2 regions of the Acetobacter sp. DsW_54 genome follow, and region 1 is predicted to be linked to the other one. Evidence: riboswitches for the same ligand, from Rfam matches in the RefSeq annotation. Region 1 holds a riboswitch; the other holds the start of a gene.
What was found. A riboswitch is a leader RNA that binds a small molecule or an ion and turns the genes downstream of it on or off. The one in region 1 is predicted to bind cobalamin.
Positions count from the first base shown of each region.

Region 2: linked by a shared signal. The riboswitch ahead of HK20_RS06395 (hypothetical protein) and the one ahead of HK20_RS06095 (DUF1636 domain-containing protein) in region 1 are both predicted to bind cobalamin.

Region 1 is NZ_JOPD01000011.1:15,949-22,686, forward strand. It holds gene cobN (cobaltochelatase subunit CobN) at 1-3,181, opposite strand, end outside; gene cobW (cobalamin biosynthesis protein CobW) at 3,196-4,248, opposite strand; gene HK20_RS06095 (DUF1636 domain-containing protein) at 4,245-4,685, opposite strand; cobalamin riboswitch at 4,860-5,093, opposite strand; gene HK20_RS06100 (MarR family transcriptional regulator) at 5,274-5,756, shown strand; gene HK20_RS06105 (FUSC family protein) at 5,782-6,738, shown strand, end outside.
Region 2 is NZ_JOPD01000012.1:1,151-7,888, forward strand. It holds gene HK20_RS06375 (MFS transporter) at 1-294, opposite strand, end outside; gene HK20_RS06380 (heme-binding protein) at 321-719, opposite strand; gene HK20_RS06385 (IclR family transcriptional regulator) at 808-1,539, opposite strand; gene HK20_RS06390 (LysE family translocator) at 1,644-2,288, opposite strand; gene HK20_RS06395 (hypothetical protein) at 2,438-2,884, opposite strand; cobalamin riboswitch at 2,921-3,130, opposite strand; gene HK20_RS06400 (histidine phosphatase family protein) at 3,174-3,743, opposite strand; gene HK20_RS06405 (triacylglycerol lipase) at 3,854-5,809, shown strand; gene HK20_RS06410 (DUF4105 domain-containing protein) at 5,812-6,738, shown strand, end outside.

The sequences.
Region 1 (6,738 bases):
CGTGCTGCTGCATGCCTTTTATCCATTGCGGGTTGGCCAGACGGCCCCGCACAATGCGGGCGACCTCATCTGCTGTGCCGCGCAGGCGGGGGGATTGTGGGCGGGAGGTATCTCCGTGCAGAACCGCAGGTGCGCCCCCCGCCATGTGACTGGCGGCGGCCAGCCCCCCTTCATGCGCGGCAATATCGGGGCTTTCCAGCAAGTCGGTTTCGGCATTGTCCTGCACGTGCAGGACAGTTTCTGCCCGCCCCAGCAGGGTGGACAGGGCTGCCTGATCACGCGTGCCATCCCGCCCGCCACCATACATCCACGAGGAACCTTCCAGCCATGCGGCCCCCAGTTCTTCACGGTTATGCCATGTGCCGTGGAGCAGATGGTCCTCCACCCCGGTACCGTAACTTCCTGTGGCAGCACCAAAAATACGTGCGGTAGCCCGTTTGCGGGCCTCCCCTTCCAGCCCACGGGCCTGTGCTGCAAGGGGGTTCCAGTCATCAGGTTCACGCCGGGCGGCAACTGCGCTGACCGCCTGATCGAACAGGGCAATCTGCTCGCCAAAGGCATCCCGGAACAGGCCGGAAATACGGAGCGTGACATCCACCCTAGGCCGGTCCAGCACGGGGAGGGGAATAACCTCAAACCCGCACACATGGCCCGTGCTGGCAGTGCGCTGCACCTCTACCCCCATAAGGCGCAGGGCCAGAGCCAGATCCTCCCCCCCCGTGCGCAGGCTGGCTGAGCCCCACATATCCATAACAAGTCTGGTCAGGGGTTCGCCGTGTTCCTGCAGATGGCGGGTCAGCAGGACCTGCTCCATCCGGGTCGCCAGCACCACGGCAGACGGCGTTGGCAGGGCGCGCGGGTCCACGGTAAAAAGGTTGCGCCCGGTTGGCAGCACGTCAATACGCCCACGCGTGGGGGCGCCAGCGGGCCCAGCTGCCACCGGCTGCCCTGCCAGAGCTGCCAGCAGGGCGTGCATTTCCGCCGTGCCGCACTGCTTTATGCGTTGCGTAACATCGGCTACAAATGTCTGGTCCCCCTGCCGGGCACAGGCCTGTGCAATGGTTTGCACAAGAGCCGTGCAGCGCGGTGCTGTTTTGCCAAAAACATGTAGCCCGTCACGGATTTGCAGGTCCTTGACATCGCACAGATACGCATCCAGCCGTGCCAGTGCTTCTGTCTCATCCAACTCTCCGGGCCTGACACCACTTTCGGCCAGAACACCCGTGCGGGTTGCACGCTCCAGAATATCCGCCCGCAGCAGGGCACCACGGCGGGGGTCCAGCCCATCGGCCTCTGCGTATTCATCAATCAGGCGTTCGAGTTCCTGCATTTCGCCCGACAGGCTGGCCTGCATGACCGGGGGCGTCATATGCCCGATGGTTACGGCACCCAGACGCCTGCGGGCGGCAGCCGCCTCCCCCGGATTATTGACAATAAAGGGGTAAATGACCGGCATATCCCCCGTAAGCACCGCAGGCGCACAGAGCGGGGAAAGAGCCGTTGCCTTGCCCGGCAGCCATTCCAGCGTGCCGTGTGTGCCCAGATGCACCAGTGCATCCAGTTTTTGGCTGCGGCGTAGCCAGAGGTAAAACGCCACATAGGCGTGGCACGGTGGCTGGTCCGGGTCGTGATAAGTGGCTTTACGCTCTGCGGTTTTTCCTCGGTCGGGCTGCACGGCAAGGGTTATGGCACCCAAAGCCACATAACGCAGGTGGAATGCGCCATCCCTGACCGCTGCATCCTGCTCTGGCGGGCCCCATGCGTCCGCAATGGTGGCCATAAAGTCCGGCGGCAGTTCCGCGCTTAAAGCTTTATAATCTGCCAGAGATAAAACAGCCTGCGGGGGGGATTGAGCCATAAGGCGGGCCAGTTCCTGCGCGGCTGGCGCCGGCTGCTCCCCCAGTTGGTACCCCTTCTGCTGCATATGCTCCATAATGTTGTGCAGGCTGGCAAAACCATCCAGACCAACGGCATGGGCCACATGCGCGCTGCCCTGCTCCAACCCTGCGCCGGGATAGTCCGAGAGTACAATACCAACCCGTTTTTGCTCTACAGGCGTATGCCGCAACCGCGCCCATGCCTTGGCCCGTGCCGCCACCATGGCAATGCCGGCATCATACGCCACGCGCTGGGCAGGCAGCCCCGGAGCTGCCTCCTGACGGAAGGAAATGGGAAATGTGGCGATTGTTCCATCAAGTTCTGGCAGAACAACCTGCATGGCAAGGTCCGAGCGCCCCAGCCCGCGTGCGCTTTTAGCCCACAAGACCTGCGTACAGCCCGGCTGGAGCACCTGCAAAACAGGCGCACACGCCGCATCCAGCGGGGAACTCCCCAGCCCCCCACGAGCGGAAAAACAGGTGGCATTCAACACCACATCGGGCTTTGTGCGGCACAAATACTCAGCAACACCCTGCGCAACGCCGTGGTCCTTGAGGGATGTCACAAACAGCACCGCCACGGTGCAGCCCTGCCCGGCCAGCACCGCGGCCAGCCGTTCCACCCCCGCCATGTCCGATGCCTGAAGGTGCGCTCGGTAAAAAACCAGCACGGCCGAACAAACCGCCTGCTCACCGGCTGCCGGATACGTACGATAAACACCCCATGTGGGCAGAGGCTCGGGCTGTGTGCCGTCATCCTCCCCATATCCGGCAAGGGCTGACATAAGCCGCAGGGCTGCGGCCATGTTATCCGGCCCACCTTGGGCAAAAAAGCCGTTCAGGCGTTGCCATTGGGCGGCCTGCACACCGTAGGACAGTTCGGCCAGACGGGTATCTTCCACCGTACCGCCTGCTGGCTGCCCAGACCCACCGCACCCGGTATGACCGGGCAGAAACACGACGGGCACAGCCTGCTCGCGCGCCCACGCAGCCAGCTCCTCCACCCCGTAACGCCAGTAATCCAGCCCACCCAGCAGACGCACCACCACGCATCTGGCACCCTGCAAGGTACTTTCCACATACAGGTCGATCGACATGGGGTGCCGCAGGCGGGCCAGACTTGTCACCTGAACGGATGGTAAGCGGGCATGCACCTGCGCGCGCATCTGCTGTGCCGCGTGGCGCAACCCCAGCAGATCGCTCTCTGTAAAGGATAGAACAACAATATCCGCACCGGGCAGTCCCAGGTCTTCGGCTGTATTCTGTTCATCCAGTGTCCGGTTTTCGCGGACCAGAAGGTGCATGCCCGTAAACTCCCTTACGCAGCCAGATGGCCCGCAAGAGCGGTGGCAATGGCCGTGGCGTCCAACCCTTTCTGGCCGATGACCACAATGCGGCCCGTACGGTCCTCCCCAACACCGAGGGGACGGTCGAATTCATGCCGGAAGCGGCTGCCCACCCCCTGCACGGCCAGACGCATGGGTTTGCCTGCAACGCTTGCAAAGCCTTTCATACGCAGCACGTCAAAGCTGCGAGCCGTGTTTTGCAAGGTGGTCAGGAACTCATCCACACTGTGCTGTTCTGGCACGGCTACCACAAAACTTTCAAAATCATCATGTTCGTGCTCGCCATCTTCCGCATCGTGGTGGGATGGGCGGGCGGCAAGGTCGCTCTCGGCCGCAGCGCCAATGCCCAGCAGCACGGCGGGGTCTACCTTGCCTTCCGTTGCCCGCACAATCTGCACAGGGCGGGGAGCATGGTCCCGAATATGCTGCTCCACTGCTGCCAGTTGGGCTGCATCCAGCAGGTCGGTCTTGTTCAGCACTACCAGATCGGCAGCGTTGATCTGGTCTTCAAACACCTCGGCCAGCGGGTTGTCATGGTCCAGCGAGGGGTCTTCGGCCCGCTGTGCTTCCACGGCCTGCGGGTCATCCGCAAAGCGCCCGGCGGCTACGGCAGGGGCATCCACTACGGCCACAACGCCATCTACCGTCATGCGGTTACGCACCGTGGGCCAGCCAAACGCCTTGAGCAGAGGCTTGGGCAGGGCCAACCCTGATGTTTCAATCACCACATGTTCGGGTGGGTCGGCCCGGTCCAGCAGGGCTTCCATGGTGGGCAGGAAGTCATCCGCGACAGTGCAGCACAGGCAGCCATTGGTCAGTTCGACAATGTCTTCCTCGCGGCAACCTTCCACCCCGCAGCCACGCAGGATTTCGCCATCAATACCGAGCGAGCCGAATTCATTCACCACCACGGCAATACGGTGCCCCTGCGCCCGGCTGAGCAGGTGCCGCAGCAAGGTGGTTTTACCAGCGCCCAGAAAACCGGTAATAATGGTTACGGGCACACGTGTCTTGGCAGCAGTCATGGTTCTTCCTGTTCGTTATAAAGCGTTGCGGGCACACGCCCCAGCACCATATCGGCCAGCGTTGCAGGGCGGCGCGATGGCATAACAGTCCCTTTGGCCGAAGCCGCATACAGGCGGGCATAAGCCAGAATATCCTCAGCCTTTTCTGGCCCAAGGTGGCCCAGCAGCCATGTCCAGCGCTCGGGCATGGCTATGGCCGCAGTACACCCCCGGTCACACGCTGCCAGACAGGCCACCGGGCGCAGCGTGGCGGAAGGGACTACCCCAGCCAGATGCTCCGCATCCAGCAGAACCTGCAGGCGCTCGAGCAGTTGTTCACCCGGCGGGCAATCCATGGCAGGCCCGCCCCGCCTGCACGTAACGCAGACATGCAGCACGGGTGGCCCCGCCTGTGCTGAATGAGCAGAAGAGGAAGGCAAAGAGTGTTCGGCGGTCATGCGTCTTTCCAACAGGCCGTTTTTCCACAACGTGGGGTTGTGGCAGGCATGGGGCAGTAACAACCAGCCCTCTGCCACGCATATGGCAAAGAAAACGCACCACCGGGTGCATCCGTGCCTGCCGGGCACCCCGCCAGCAAACAACGCCAGAACGCAACCATTCCCACAAGAACGGCTTTACAGACTTGTGATGGCAGGTCTCCTGGCTTGTACCCTGCCTGCACCAGCCATGAACTGGCGCAAAGCGCTGTTCCGCTGCCTTCCCGAGTCCTGAAAGAACCAGTGGCAACCCCGAACACGGCCGGGGCGGAACATGATGGGTACTTACAGTTGCGGGGGCAGCGACGGCCTTGCACCGGTCTTCCCTTTTCACCCCCGGTCAGGGGCACCATCAAGTGCGGGCATGATGTGCACAAAAACCCTGCCGATTCAAGGCATGTCGCGCTGTGGCCAAGCATAGCTGCACGGCACGAACAGGCCGTTAAGGACCACCCTGTGCCGTAGAGTGCGGAACATGATTGACCCACAGAGTAGGCTGGCCTAGTTTGCCCATATACTTTTTATCTCAACTATAATGACACTAAGTTAATGGACCGCATGACTGAGCAGCGCCACATGCCAGCACTGGACGAAACGTATTTTCCCGGCATGGCGCTGACCTTCCGGGTCATGCGGTTGGCAACGCTCTGGCGTACGCAACTGGACCGGGCTTTGCGCCCGCATGGCATGTCCCTTGCTGTCATGCGGCCCATGGCCTACCTGCGCATGTTGCCTGAAGGGGCGACCCAGCGTGACCTGGCCCAGACCATGAACATAGACTGCTCTGCACTGGTGCGCGTGCTTGACCTGCTGGAAAAACAAAAGCTGGTCACCCGTAAACCCGATGCGCAGGACCGCCGCGCAAAACGCCTGTTTTTGACAGATGCGGGGCGGGAACAATGCAGGCTGTTCCATACGATTGCCGCCGAACTCGAGCAGACCATACGGCACTCGCTCCCTCCGGCTCAGGCCGATAGCCTGACACAGACCCTCTCCTCCTTGCTCGAAGCGCACCATGCCCACACGCTCTGACCTGCTCACACTGCCCGGCTCGCTCATGCACTGGGCCAACCAGCGTTTTGCTCCCGCAGTTTTTGCCGATGATGCCCGCTGGAACGGCTTTACCGCCACAGCGGGCTATACCATGCGTGTGTTCCTTTCCATTGGCATTGCGCTTTTTCTGGCCTTTGTTTTTCAGCTCCAGTCCCCTCTCAGTGCGGCCACAACGGTGCTGATTGTCTCCAACCCCACGGTTGGGGCCATGGTTTCCAAAAGTGTGTGGCGTCTTATTGGTACCCTGATCGGGGCCGCGATCAGCGTGGGGGTTATGGCTGTTTTTGTGCAGTCCCCCGTTCTCTACTTTGCGGTTCTGTCCGTTTTTGTCGGCCTTGCCTGTATGGTCGCCACGTTTTTGCGGTTTTTTCGTGCGTATGCGGCGGTGCTGACCGGCTATACGATTGTAATTATTGCAGCCCCTGCGTTTGCCAACCCCGATGGCATTTTTCTGTCCGCCATGAGCCGCCTTTCTGTTGTGGCAACGGGCATTGTGGTTACGGCCTGCGTGTTCATGGTCACATCCGTGCGCAAACCCAGCACCGTGCTGCACAAGCTTGGTCAGGCGTTCCGGGAAACTGTTCTGCACGCCAGAACATTTCATAAAGCTGAGAGTGAACGCACAACGCCCGAAGCGCTTGATGCCACTGTAACCAGCACGCTGGAAAAACAGGAACAGAAAACCCAGAGCACCAACGCGGCTTTTCGTGGGTTCAGCCAACCGATTTATGACAGCCGCAGCAAACTGCTGGCCAACATGACCGGCCTGACCCCCGCCATAGAATTTGCCGCAGCCGATGACCCGGATATGCAAAACCGCGTGCGCAACCTGCGCCTGTGCTTAAGCCGCCTGACGGGTTTGATTGTCAGCTACCACCCATACTGGTTGACCTTTTCTGCCGGGGTGGAAGAAACCCGCGCCGTACACCTGCTGGTTGCCCAGACACTGGGCCGGATTCTG
Region 2 (6,738 bases), on a different contig from region 1:
AAACAGTAACAGCAGCACAAGCAGCAGTTCCCGCCGCGACAGGCGCGCACCCAGAATGGTAATGAGCGGCGCACCAATAACAACCCCAAGCGCGTAGGCTGTAATGGCGTAACCCGCATCGGCCGTGGACAGGTGCAGGGATGCTGCAAATTCGGGCAGCATTCCCATAATGGCAAATTCACCAGTGCCAACGACAAATGCGCCAAAGGTCAGGACAAGGAGTGCCGCAGCTCTACCCGCGGGTGGGGCCATTGGGGCCATGCTGCCTACTGGGGGAGTGGTCTGTTCTGTCATGGTTTATGCTCTGTGCCAGAAACCCATCAGGCCGAAAGGGTTTTTGCAGCCACGCGGGCAATGGCAATATCTTCTTCCGTGCTTGCGCCTGAAACACCAATGGCACCCAGCACCTTGCCATCTGCAGCCTTAAGCACCAGACCGCCGCCAAAGCTGGTCATGCCGCCATTGGTGTTTTCCAGCGTATAGGCACGACCATCGGGATGACCAATTTTTGCAAAATCCGCGCTGTCCATCTGGAACAGAACCGCCGTGCGGGCCTTTTTGCTGGCCACATCAACCGCCCCCAGAATAACGCCTTCCATACGCAGGAAGGCAACAGGCCATGCTGCCGCGTCCAGAATGGCAATGCAGACAGTTACACCCATGCGCCGTGCCTCAGCATGGGCGGCATCCAGCATGGCGGTTGCGAGTGTTGCGTTCATGGTTCGTACATTCCTTTTGTGCAAAGGCGGGTACGTTAGCCACACGGGCAGATAAGGGAACCGGAAAAACAGGGAAAAGTTTATTTATTCAATATTGTTGAACATCAAGCTGCTCAAGTGAGCGCATCATCATCCACGCAAGCCTGATCAGGCGGTGTTGCGGAAACTGCGCAGGGGGGCCGGTCAGGCACAGGCTTGCCCTGACCTCCCCATTTATCCGCCATGGAATGGCAACACCGTTCAGCCCCGGCCTGTAGGCCTGCAGGTCCAGTGCATATCCTTTGATCCGTACATCTTCTATGCGGCTCAGTACATCTGCATCCAGCGCATTGGCACGGGTTGCCATTACCCGCTTGCCCAGACCGGGCACACAGGCCAAGAATACCCACCCAACGGCTGAACCTTCCAGATTTTCCCGCACTGGCACGCTGGGCCAAGCAGCACAAAGCCCATTGGGATCGACAATATCCAGATACGCTGCCTGATCCCCGCTAGGCACGGCCAGCCATGCCGTGCCGCCACTTTTATGGGCAACGGCTTCCAGCACAGGGCGCAGGCGGGCCCGCACGCTGTTATCATCCCCCGCAATACGGGCGAGGTTGAGTATGCGTCCGCCCAGATGGTAACGCATATCCCCTGCCCTGCGCTGGACGTATCCCAAATGGTCCAGCGTTTGCAGAATATTGTGCACCGTTGTTTTGCCTATGCCCGAAATACTGGCAATCTGCTGCAAACGTGCACCACCGCCCTGCTGGGCTATAATTTCCAGAATAGCTGCGGACCGCTCTATGGACTGGATAAGCCTTGGCGCTTTGCTCATGCCGCATTCCCACTACCCAAGGGGCTGACCATACTCCGCCCGCCTTATGGCACGCAGCATAACAGCACCTTGGCAGAACGCCTGACTTTTCTGGCCTCCATCCTTCAGGATGGAATACCGCTCATGACCAGCCTGAATGCAAAAAAGAGGAACACTACCCCCGTAAGCACATCCAGCGCACGCACAACTCTGGGGCTAGATAGAACACGACCGAGCGAAAACGCCAGACAGGCCAGAACCGCATACCATGCCACAGCCATAACCACCTGCACCCCCGCCAGCAGAAGGGAATAGCTGACCCGGTGCACACCTGCGGGAATAAACTGGGCAAAGGCGGTCAGGTCGAACACACCAACAAGTGGGTTAAGGCATGTGGTCAACAGCCCACGCTGGTAGCCAGCCCCCATACCGCCAACAGACCGTGCCTGAGCATCTGCCCGCGCCTGATCATGCGCCCCGGCAGAAGGCATAAGCAGGCGAACCCCCAGATAAGCCAGATAAAGCGCCCCGGCCCATTCCAGCGCCAGATACAATTTGGGAGAGGCCGCAACCAAAGCACTCACGCCAAACGCTGTGCCTGCCCCCCATATGGCCAGCCCTGTGCCGGTGCCCAGCGCAGCCCCAAGCGCCGCCTTGCGGCTCACATTCATGCCCAGACGGATAACAAGGGCCGTTTCTGTCCCCGGTGTGAGCACCAGAACACCCCACGCGGCGGCAAAGGTCAGTAAAGGCAAAAAAGCATGGGGCATGGCCAGGTCCTGCACAGTGCATTGAGCAACACGCACCACCCTATGGCCGGTTCAGCCCATAGGGTGGTGCGTGCTGGGTGCTAAAAAAGAACAAAAGCCACAAAAAGTCCAAGCCAACAGGCAAAAAAATACCTGTGATCACTCTAACGCTATCTGCGGTTATATAACTCCATAGCCATGTGGCGTGCGCCCACAACGTGCTGGGCCGCAACATAGGCCACGAGCATGGCATGGGCTGCGGGGTTTTCGGCCTTTTCCTCTCCCTCCTGCTCGGGGGCACAACGGGCCTTTATGGCCAGACTTAGTGCGTGCTCCAGCATGCCGCGGAAGAGGGTCTCAAGCTGCAAGGCTCTGGCACGGTAAGGTAAGGGCTGCTCTGGCATAAACATCCCCAGCATCTGCCCTCCGGCCTGTTGCAAGGCAGCCTCTTCGGCCAGTTGAGGGGGCTCGCTGAACAGGGCCAGAACCTCCGCCCTGTTCGGCGCAACGCGCAGCAGATGCCGCAGCAAAGGGTGCAGGCTCCCCACTCCCCCCGCAATATGCGCGGAGCAGGAGGAAGCATGCGGGTAAGAACCCGGCAGTAAATAGCGTGACATCAGACATCTCAGCCCCCGGTCAGTCCCGCCCGGTGACATGGTTTGCAAGACGAAGGCAGGTCTCCTGACTTGCAGATACGCGACACACCCTGCCTTCCCGGTTATGCACCAGTGGCCGCCCCTTCCGGGGCAACGGGTGTAAGCTACTGCCTACAGTTGCGGGTACAGTCTCCGACTGACTTCTGGCGAAGCTTACGGTGTTCCCTTTTCATCCGCTCGCGCGGAACCTTCGACTAACAGGGGCAGGCTATAGCGGCATGCGCGCTTTGCCGCGAGCAAAAAAACAGGCTCACGCCCCTTCCGCCGGCACTCCCAGCAGACCCAAACGCCACTGACCCGCATGGCAGCTGATCAAGCTGTAACTCAGGGGGGGTACATCCACCCGTGCAGCGTGTGCCAGACCCACAGCCCCTTCCCCCTGATACAAAACCCGCAACAGCAGGTTGCGCACCACAGCAGGCCGCGCCAGCACAACGGCTGCGGGCAGGGTCTGGCTTATATCGTCCAGCCAAAGGGCCGTTCTGTGGTAAAACGCGGCAAAGCTTTCCCCTGCTGGTGGGGCAAAAGTCGCATCGGTTAAAAAGGCATGCTGCTGCACAGGGTCCAGAGCTTGCAGGCCTGTGCCCGCCCATGTTCCGTAATCCCTGTCCCGCAGGGCATCCTGTGGCCGCAGGACCTGCCCTTGCCCATCCGGCACGGCCACATCCGGGGCATAGAATACCGTTAACTGGCTCACGGACGGTAGATAAGCTGCGGCTGTCTGGGGGGTATAACCATGTGCAACCTGTTCAGCCCCATCAGGCAGCACACCCTTGCGCACAACACCGGGTAGTGCAGACGCACAGCAAAGCAGCTTCAACCCACAAACCTTTCCCGCACTGGGCCATGACTGTACAGGATTTGCCAGCATGCCGCAGACACCCTACACCATCAGGCATTATTTTACCGCGATTTAAAACCGAGAATCGGATGCCCGCTTTTTCCAGCACTTTATCCAGCGCTCTGTGTTCCCGTTTTTCGTGGGTCGCGGTCTGTCTGGCCGTTTCAGGCTGTGCGGCCCCCATTACCGTGCAGCGCCTGAGCCTGACAGACAGCTACAAGGAACGCAGCCAGAGCACATTGAGCGGACAGAAGCTGAGCAACACCACCCGTATTGTGCTTGAGCGCCAGAACCTGTTGGCCATATGGAAGAAAAATCCCGAACAGGCACTGGCCATCCTGCGCGCCAGCACACAGGCGCAGTTTTACACCCCCGACCTGCAGGACCAGCTTTTTGCCCTTGCGGAGCTGAACTACCTGCTGGGTCGCCAGAACACGGACCGTGCGGCCTTTATGGCGGCAGCCCTGTACGCCTATGCCTACCTGAACCCCAACGGGCCGGATAACGCAAAACCCAACCCGTATGACGTACATTTCCGCCAGGCGTGTGATCTTTACATGTTTGGCCTGACCGAAGCTCTGGGTAACCCTGTGGAGGTGGCACCACAACGCTGGATGCTACCCTTTGGCACGCTGGACCTATCCACCACCCCCGCGCAGAAGGAATGGTACGGCTATACGCTGACCGACTTCCGCCCCACAGCGCGCCTTTCGGTGCGGGGGATAAAAAATATCTATCGCAGGGCGGGGCTGGGGGTGCCTCTGGCAGCAGTACCCCACCCACCAGAAAACAGCCAGATTTCCTTCTCCATTACCGACAAGCTGCGTATTCCCGTTAACCTGCTGCTGGAAATCCCCAACCCACGCGAGCAGATTTTTACAAACCATATTGATGCGCGCCTGACACTGGCAACCATTGACACAACAAGCAGCCTGCCAACCACAGACGGTGTTATTCCCCTACAATATGACCAGACCGCTTCCCGCGCGATCAGCCTGAGCAACGCGGTTGACTGGTCCGTGGAATATAAGGGTTTTCTGGATGGCAATCTCTTTAACAAACGTGCCCAGCTTATTGCCATAGAACCGCACCAGTATGGCCATATGCCCGTTGTGCTGGTGCATGGCACGGCCTCCAGCCCCGGACGCTGGGCGGATATGGTCAATGACCTGCTGGAAGACCCACAGATACGCGCACATTATGAGTTCTGGTTTTTCTCCTACGCCACGGGCAACCCTATCCCCTACTCCGCCCTGCAACTCCGCGATGCCCTGAACCGCACCATCCATGACCTTGGTGGTACGCAGGCAGACCCGGCACTAGGGCAGATTACTCTGATCGGGCACAGCCAGGGCGGTCTTTTGGCAAAAATGCTGGCCATTGACCCGCATGATGCCCTGTGGAACGGGCTGACCCACCGCGCGCTCTCCAGCCTCCACCTTTCACCCAATGTACGGCAGTTTCTGGAACAGGCCCTTTTCCCTACCCCCATGCCTGAAGTCAAAAGTGTTGTGTTTATCTCCACTCCACAACATGGCAGTTATCTGGCCGACTTTTCCATTGCGCACCTTATAGGGCGGATGGTCACTTTTCCCGCAGCCATTACGGAAGTGACCCAGCAGGTCCTTGAGGGCAACACCGGTGCGCTCAAGGTGGACATGAGCCCCAGCCGTTTTGGCAGTGTTTATGGCATGTCCCCCCGCAGTGCGTTCATACAGGCGCTGGCGACTGTTCCTGTTGTGCCGGATGTGCAGAGCCACTCCATTATTCCCGTGCTGGGCAACGGGGCGCTGGAAAATGCGGATGATGGTGTGGTGGCTTACGCCAGTGCGCATGACCCACGGGTGCAGAGCGAACTGGTTGTGCGCAATTCGGGCCACTCCACACAGGCCAACCCGATCACCATTGCCGAAGTACGCCGTATTCTACTGCAACAGTTAGCAGCCACCATACCCGACCTGCACGTTAAGGGGGATATGAACCACACCAACATCATGCGTATTGGTGGGGATTATGTCATCCCCGCCACATGGGCAAAGCCATGATCATGCGCAAACACCGCAGCCGCCACACAAGACACTGGAAACTGACCGCAATAACCCTGCTTTTTGCAGTCTATGCCTGTGCGGCCCTTTACTATTCCACGCTTGAGCCCGACCTGCTACGCCTTGGGGCAACTGGCCTGTGCGGGCTGCTGTTTGTGGCAACCTCCTGTATCCGCCAGCCCATACGCCGCATTGCAGCCCTGTGCGGGCTTTGTGCGTGCTTTGCCATATGGTTCTGCACCAACCTCCCCAGCAATAACCGCGAATGGGCTGGGGAATATGCCGTGCTGGCCGATGCCATACAGGATGGTCGCACAGTCCATGTGCGCAATATCCGCGATTTTACCTATAAAACCGAAACCGATTATACCCCTCACTATTACAACGCGGACTTTGATCTGGACCACCTTGCCACCATAGACCTGATAACGTCTTACTGGGCGGGGGACAGCATTGCCCATGTGTTCCTGTCCTTCGGGTTTGATGATGGCCGGCACCTTGCCGTTTCCATTGAAACACGCCGCCAGAAAAAGTTTTCCTATTCCACCATCGCCGGTTTTTTCCATCATTATGAACTGACCTACGTTACCGCCGATGAACGCGACCTGATTGGTGTGCGCACGGATATACGCAAGGAACGTGTGTATCTTTACCGGTTGGAACTTTCTGCCCAGACCCGGGAAGCCGTTTTCAAAAACTACCTGACGGAAATACACAAACTGACCACCACCCCACGGTGGTACAATACGCTTATGGACAACTGCACGACCGAAATTCTGGCCCGTGCCAATGCCCGCACCCGTTACCGGCTGGACTGGCGGGTGCTGCTGAGCGGGTACACAGCCTCCCTTGCCTATGATCTGGGGCTGCTGAACACACACTATGATTTTGCAACACTCCACGAACTCAGCCGAATAAAGCGCCCCGCG